Regions from separate parts of the Martelella sp. K41-7 genome, predicted to be linked through region 1. Evidence: riboswitches for the same ligand, from Rfam matches in the RefSeq annotation. Region 1 holds a riboswitch; the other holds the start of a gene.
The links. Region 1 has a riboswitch for FMN ahead of AC0L7L_RS06750 (DMT family transporter). Riboswitches for the same ligand answer to the same signal wherever they lie in the genome.
Positions count from the first base shown of each region.

Region 2: linked by a shared signal. The riboswitch ahead of ribD (bifunctional diaminohydroxyphosphoribosylaminopyrimidine deaminase/5-amino-6-(5-phosphoribosylamino)uracil reductase RibD) and the one ahead of AC0L7L_RS06750 (DMT family transporter) in region 1 are both predicted to bind FMN.

Region 1 covers NZ_CM147867.1:1,419,395-1,422,797, forward strand. The annotation lists gene lon (endopeptidase La) at 1-846, shown strand, start outside; gene AC0L7L_RS06745 (HU family DNA-binding protein) at 1,056-1,331, shown strand; FMN riboswitch at 1,502-1,653, shown strand; gene AC0L7L_RS06750 (DMT family transporter) at 1,743-2,624, shown strand; gene AC0L7L_RS06755 (esterase-like activity of phytase family protein) at 2,712-3,403, shown strand, end outside.
Region 2 covers NZ_CM147867.1:3,275,566-3,278,968, reverse strand. The annotation lists gene uxuA (mannonate dehydratase) at 1-711, shown strand, start outside; FMN riboswitch at 1,059-1,222, shown strand; gene ribD (bifunctional diaminohydroxyphosphoribosylaminopyrimidine deaminase/5-amino-6-(5-phosphoribosylamino)uracil reductase RibD) at 1,326-2,357, shown strand; gene ribB (3,4-dihydroxy-2-butanone-4-phosphate synthase) at 2,354-3,403, shown strand, end outside.

The DNA.
Region 1 (3,403 bases):
GTCGACGATGCGGCATTGGAACGAACGATCCAGCAGTACACCCGCGAAGCGGGCGTGCGCAGTCTGGAACGCGAGCTGATGAAGCTTGCCCGCAAGGCTGTGACTGAAATCGTCAAGGGTGATGCGAAGGCTGTTCACATCAACGCTGACAATCTCGAGGACTATCTCGGCGTTCAGCGCTTCCGTCATGGTGAAGCGGAAGGTGAAGACCAGGTTGGTGTCGTGACGGGTCTCGCCTGGACCGAAGTTGGTGGCGAGCTGCTGACGATCGAAGGCGTGATGATGCCCGGCAAGGGTCGTATGACCGTTACCGGCAATCTGCGCGATGTCATGAAGGAGTCGATTTCGGCGGCGGCATCCTATGTCCGTTCGCGTGCGGTCGACTTCGGCATCAAACCGCCTATGTTCGACAAGACTGACATTCACGTCCATGTTCCGGAAGGCGCAACGCCCAAGGACGGACCGTCTGCCGGTGTTGGCATGGCCACTGCGATCGTCTCGGTGATGACCGGAATTCCGGTGAACAAGAACGTGGCAATGACGGGTGAGATCACCCTTCGCGGCCGTGTGCTTCCCATCGGCGGACTCAAGGAGAAACTGCTTGCGGCTCTGCGCGGCGGTATCACCAAGGTGCTGATCCCGGAAGAGAATGCCAAGGACCTTCCCGAGATCCCGGACAATGTGAAGAACGGTATGGAGATCATCCCCGTATCGCATGTGGGTGATGTTCTGCGGCATGCTCTTCTGGAGATGCCGCAGCCGATTGAATGGGACCCGAACGCCGAACCTGTTGCGATTTCCACCGATGAAACAGACGGCGAATCGGTCAAGTCTGTGGCGCATTGAGGCCGTAATGTCGCCACTTTTCAGGGGCTCCTGTGGAAAAGGGGCCCCTGAGGTTGTCCTTTGGTCGGCCTTTTCCTCACAATTTGGCGCAAGCCTATTGCAATTCCCTGAAACGCAGGGCTTTTGAAGTCAGCGGGTGCCGGTCATTGCGTTGCCGACATTCCAGAAACAAAAGATCCGTTTCGAACCATTTGAGAAAGGGTGGAAACATGAACAAGAGTGAACTCGTAGCCTCCGTTGCCGAAAAGGCCGGTCTGTCCAAAACCGATGCTGCTTCTGCTGTCGACGCCGTATTCGACGCCGTACAGGGCGAACTGAAGAACGGCGGCGAAGTGCGCCTTGCTGGCTTTGGTGCCTTCACCGTTTCGCACAGCGCGGCGCGCAAGGGCCGCAACCCGTCGACGGGTGCGGAAGTAGACATCCCGGCCCGCAATGTTCCGAAGTTCACGGCTGGCAAGGGTCTCAAGGAAGCTTGCAACTCCTGATCTGCCGTCTCATGAATGGCGCACAAACCCGGGGCTTTTCGCTCCGGGTTTTTTGTTGTGTTTTGTTGACGCTCAGTTACCAAAGCCTGCGCATAATTTTGTTGCGACAGGCGAGCGGCTTCACTAAGTCTTGCTGCATGAACACAGCCGGGCGCACAGGTGTGCTGCCGGAACATTCTCGGGGCGGGGCGCAATTCCCCACCGGCGGTAAGCGTTGATGACGCAAGCCCGCGAGCGCCTTTCCGATGAAGATCGGAAAGGGTCAGCAGATCCGGTGAGATACCGGAGCCGACGGTTACAGTCCGGATGAAAGAGAATGCAAGCTGCCGGAGGGGTCGCCGATCGCCGCCGGTGACATGCGTCGTCCCGTATTGCGCGCGCCTTGAGGCGCAGTGAAGGATCGAGACAGGCATGAGCAAGGCAATCTATCGTTCTCCCGCATTGACCGGCGCCTTCTGGATGGTGCTTGCCGGGGTGGTTTATGCCGCCGGCAATGTGCTGATCCAGCAATTGACGATGAAGATGGGTTTTGCCGCATCGTCGGTGGCCTTCTGGCAGTATGGCATCGCCTTTCTGTTTGCCATACCCTATCTCTGGCGCACCGGCCTTTCGGTGATGCGCAGCGCCTTTCCCGGTCAGCATATCGCTCGCGTGGCGCTTTCCGCTCTGGGTGTGCAGGCCTGGGCTATCGGCCTGGCATCGGTTCCGATCAGCCAGGCGATCGCGCTGGTGATGACTTCACCGTTCTTCATCATCGTCGGCGCCAGGGTCTTTCTCGGCGAGCGCGTCGGTCCCTCGCGATGGATTGCGACTGCAACCGGCTTTTCCGGCGCGGTGCTGATCCTTCAGCCCTGGTCCGAGAGTTTCACTTGGGCGGCGCTCCTTCCGGTTCTGTCTGCGCTTCTGTGGGGTGGCACATCGCTGATCACCAAGAAGCTGACAGCCCATGAACGTCCGGAATCGATCACGGTCTGGCTGTTGATGCTGCTGACGCCGATCAACGCCATCGTCGCAGTGGGCGGCGGCTTCGCCGTGCCCACAGGAGATGCTATCTGGATTATGCTGGCGCTCGGCTTGATGACTGTATTGGCGCAGTATTTCCTGACACTCGCCTATTCCCGTGCCGATGCCGCCTATGTGCAGCCTTTCGACGATCTGAAGCTGCCATTGAATGTTCTCGGCGGCTGGCTGGTGTTCGGCTTCGCGCCCGACACGTTGTTCTGGATCGGCGGTGTAATGATCCTGGCGGCCTCTCTTTCGATTTTGCTGATTGAGCGGCAGAAGGAACGCTGAGTGTCACCGTCGCGTCATTAAGTCGTAATCATCCTGTCACAGGCGTGACGCACAACCCTCCGGTATCTCATTCCTGGAGGGAAAACCATGAAACTCCGCCTTTCCGGCGCTGCGCTCTCAGCCGCGCTTTTGACGTCTGTTGCCATTCCGGCGTCCGCAGAACCTGTTTTCAACCGTATCGCCGTTTTCAGCGTTGCCGAGAACCTGCCTGCCGATGTGGATGCGATGAGTGAAACTTCGGCGGAGATCATCGCCGCGAGCGAAGACGGCACTATGCTTGTCTATTCCGACAGTCCTCTGGAAGCCGTCGGTCTGATCGACATCACCGATCCGCGTGCGCCCAAGCCCGCCGGCACCATCAAGCTGGACGGTGAGCCGACATCGGTCGCCGTTTCGGGTGCAAAAGCCTTTGTCGGCGTTAACACCTCGGAAAGCTATACGGCGCCTTCAGGCTTCCTGGGGGTTATCGATATCGCATCCAAGACTCTTGAAGCCCAATGCGATCTCGGCGGCCAGCCCGATTCGGTTGCCGTGTCTCCCGATGGTTCGATCGTTGCCATCGCCATCGAGAATGAACGCGATGAAGACCTGAACGACGGCGTAATTCCGCAGATGCCGGCCGGCGATCTGGTCATTATCGCGTTGAAGGACGGTGCTGCTGATTGCGCGACCACGAAACACGTCGCCATGACCGGCTTTGCGGAAATGACCGCCCCGAGCGATCCGGAGCCGGAATTTATCGACATCAATGACGACAATGAGATCGTCGTAACCCTGCA
Region 2 (3,403 bases), 1.9 Mb from region 1:
GAAGCTGCACGCCGTTTCGCCGAAATGGATGATGAGCGCCAGCAATTGCTTGCCAGGAACATCGTTTTCGGGCTGCCGGGCGCAGCCGAGAGCTTTACCCTTGAAGACGTCCGCCTGCATCTGGCCGAATATGCAGCCCTCCCGGCGGAGGGGTTGCGCACCAATTTCACCGCCTTCCTCGAGGAAGTCGCACCCGTTGCCGAAAAGCTTGGCCTCAGGCTCTGCTGCCACCCGGATGATCCGCCCTTCGGTCTGCTCGGGCTGCCGCGTGTGATGTCGACCGAGGCCGACTACAAGGTGATGATGGACGCGGTTGATACGCCCGCAAACGGCATCACACTGTGCTCCGGCTCGCTCGGTGCGCGCCCGGACAACGACCTTCCCGGCATGATGGAGCGCCTTGGTGATCGTGTGCATTTTCTGCATTTGCGCAATGTTCACCGCGAGACGGCTGACATCAAGGGATCGTTCTACGAGTCTGAACATCTCGGTGGCGATACCGACATGGTGGCGCTCGTTGCTGCTGCTCTCTCAGAGGAAAAGCGCCGGCGCGATGCCGGCCGGGCCGACTGGAGCATTCCGTTCCGCCCCGATCACGGCCTTGATATCCTCGATGACCAGAACCGTAAGGCACAGCCGGGCTATCCGGCCATCGGCCGCCTCAAGGGGCTTGCCGAATTGCGTGGTATCGTGGCTGCCCTCAGCCGTTGATTTCCTCCTCCGGCTGCGCGAAGGTCAGCGCCAGCAGGTTTTCGCGCAGCCGGGGCGGGTCATCGTCGACCACCGCGTTGAGCTGGTCATGCGCCAGACCGGCACGGCACGCAAAATAAGATTCAGCCGTTCTTCAGTCAGGCTGATCCGTCGCGCGCGCTTTTCGGAGATGAACGGAATGACGTTTGGTGCCAGGCGCATGCTCGATGGCGGTGTTGACCTTCTGTTTGCCGGAAACCGGCTCGTTGCCTGGTCGCTTATACGCTGACAGGCTGTTCACAAATTGCCGCTTGTCATTTCGAAACCCCGCGCCTAAGTTTGATGGTGTCGGTCGGAGGTCCGGTCGGCGACGTTCTCAGGGCGGGGTGAAATTCCCCACCGGCGGTAATTGCTCTTTGGAGCATCAGCCCGCGAGCGCCTTGATCGAAGGGAACTCCCTGGCGGCCAAGGGTCAGCAGATCCGGTGTAACTCCGGAGCCGACGGTTAGAGTCCGGATGGAAGAGAACAGCGTGCGATGACGCGTGGACTGTATCCCGTTTTTCGGGTGCGGTGCCGTATTTCATTCCGCTTTTTTGCCCTGCATGGCGTCTTTTTCGAATGATGAGGCCAGCGCATGGGCATCCAACCCGCCGCAGACAGTCTGAATTCCGCCATCATGACGGCCGCGCTATCGCGGGCGCTCGCCGGTACCGTGCGGTTTGCAGGCGCAACCGCACCCAACCCGCCGGTGGGCTGTGTGCTTCTCGATGCTGACGGCATGGTGATTGCCGAAGGGTTTCATCGCAAGGCCGGCGCACCGCATGCGGAAGCCGAGGCGATTTTCAAAGCACGCGCGGCCGGGCTTGTCAGCCATATCGATACTGTTGTCGTCACGCTTGAACCCTGCAATCACCACGGCCGCACGCCGCCTTGCGCCGATGCCATTCTCGCAACACCGGCTCGTCGGGTGATTATCGGTGCGCCCGATCCGAACCCGAATGTGGCAGGCGGCGGGGCCGGGCGTCTGGCTGCCGCCGGGCTCTCCGTAATCTTTGCTTCTGAACTTGCGGATCGCCGCGCGCGACAGTTGGCGCAGCAGGCAGCCCGGCTGATCGCGCCCTTTGCCAGGCGGAGCGTCACCGGCCTTCCGTGGGTCACCGTCAAGCAGGCGATCGATGAGAATGGCGGCATGGTGCCGCCTGCGGGCGCCACCACATTTACCTCTTCTTCCTCATTGACGCTGGCCCACCGCCTGCGCCGTCGTGCTGATGCGATTCTTACCGGTTCCGGCACGATCCTCGCCGACAATCCGCAATTCACCGTCAGGCGAGTGCCCGATTTTGCGGGCAAGCAGCGTGTGCTTGCGATTCTCGACCGGCGCAACCGGGTGTCGGCGGGTTATGTCGCGGACGCCGAGACGCGCGGATTTTCGGTTCTGAAATCCGATAGCCTTCTGGATGTGCTGCGCGAGCTGGGAAAGCAGGGCGTCATGGAAGCTCTGATCGAAGCCGGCCCGACATTGACCACCACCGTGCTCGAAAGCGGGCTCTGGGACGAACATGTGTTGATTGAAAAGGGCGATCCCGACCGGGTTCGGTTCTTTCATCGCGACCCTGAATTTGACGCACTGGACGAGGCGGCCTTTCCGCTCGGAGAACAGACATGACAAGAATGGAACGCAACCTGACGGCCTCTTCGGTTGAAAAGGCCCTTGAGACCCTGAAAGCCGGCGGCATGGTGCTGCTGGTCGATGACGAGACCCGTGAAAACGAAGGCGACGTCGTCGTTGCCGCCGATTTTGCGACGCCCCAAGCCGTCAATTTCATGGCGAAACATGCCCGCGGGCTGATCTGCCTGACGCTAACGGGCGAACAGGTTGACCGGCTTGGCCTGCCGCCGATGGTGCCGAACAACCGAGCCCGCCATTCAACGGCGTTTACTGTCTCCATCGAGGCGGCGAAGGGCATTACCACCGGCATTTCGGCTGCGGAACGTGCGCACACCATTGCTGCCGCCGCCAATCCCGATGCAGTGCCGTCCGATATCGTCTCGCCCGGCCACATGTTTCCGCTGCGCGCGGCGGAAGGCGGGGTTCTGGCGCGCGATGGCCATACCGAAGGTGCCGTCGATTTGGCGCGTCTTGCCGGCCTCAACCCGGCGGCCGTCATTTGTGAGGTGATGCGCGACGATGGCGAGATGGCGCGGCGACCCGATCTGGAAGTTTTCGCGGCGACCCACGATATGCCGCTCCTGACGATCCGCGACCTTGCTGAATATCGGATGCGCACCGAAATCCTCGTCGAGGAAGTCGCAAGCGCAGCGCTGCCGACCGCGGTTGCGGGTTTTCAGGCCCACGCCTTCAGAAGCCTTATCGACGGAACCGAACATCTGGCGCTGGTGAAGGGGCCGCTCGGTGATGCACCGCTGGTGCGCGTCCACTCCGAATGCCTGACCGGCGATGTCTTCGGTTCGCTCAGATGCGATTGCGGCGCGCAGTTGCAGCAGGCGATGGCGCTGATCGGCGAGAGCGGCGGTGTGATCGTCTATCTCAAGGGGCAGGAGGGACGCGGCATCGGCCTTGCCAACAAGATCCGTGCCTATGGGCTCCAGGAAAAGGGCCTCGACACCCATGCCGCCAATCTGGCTCTCGATCTGCCAGCGGATGCGCGCGATTATCATGCCGCCGCCCATATTCTGAAAAGCCTCGGCATC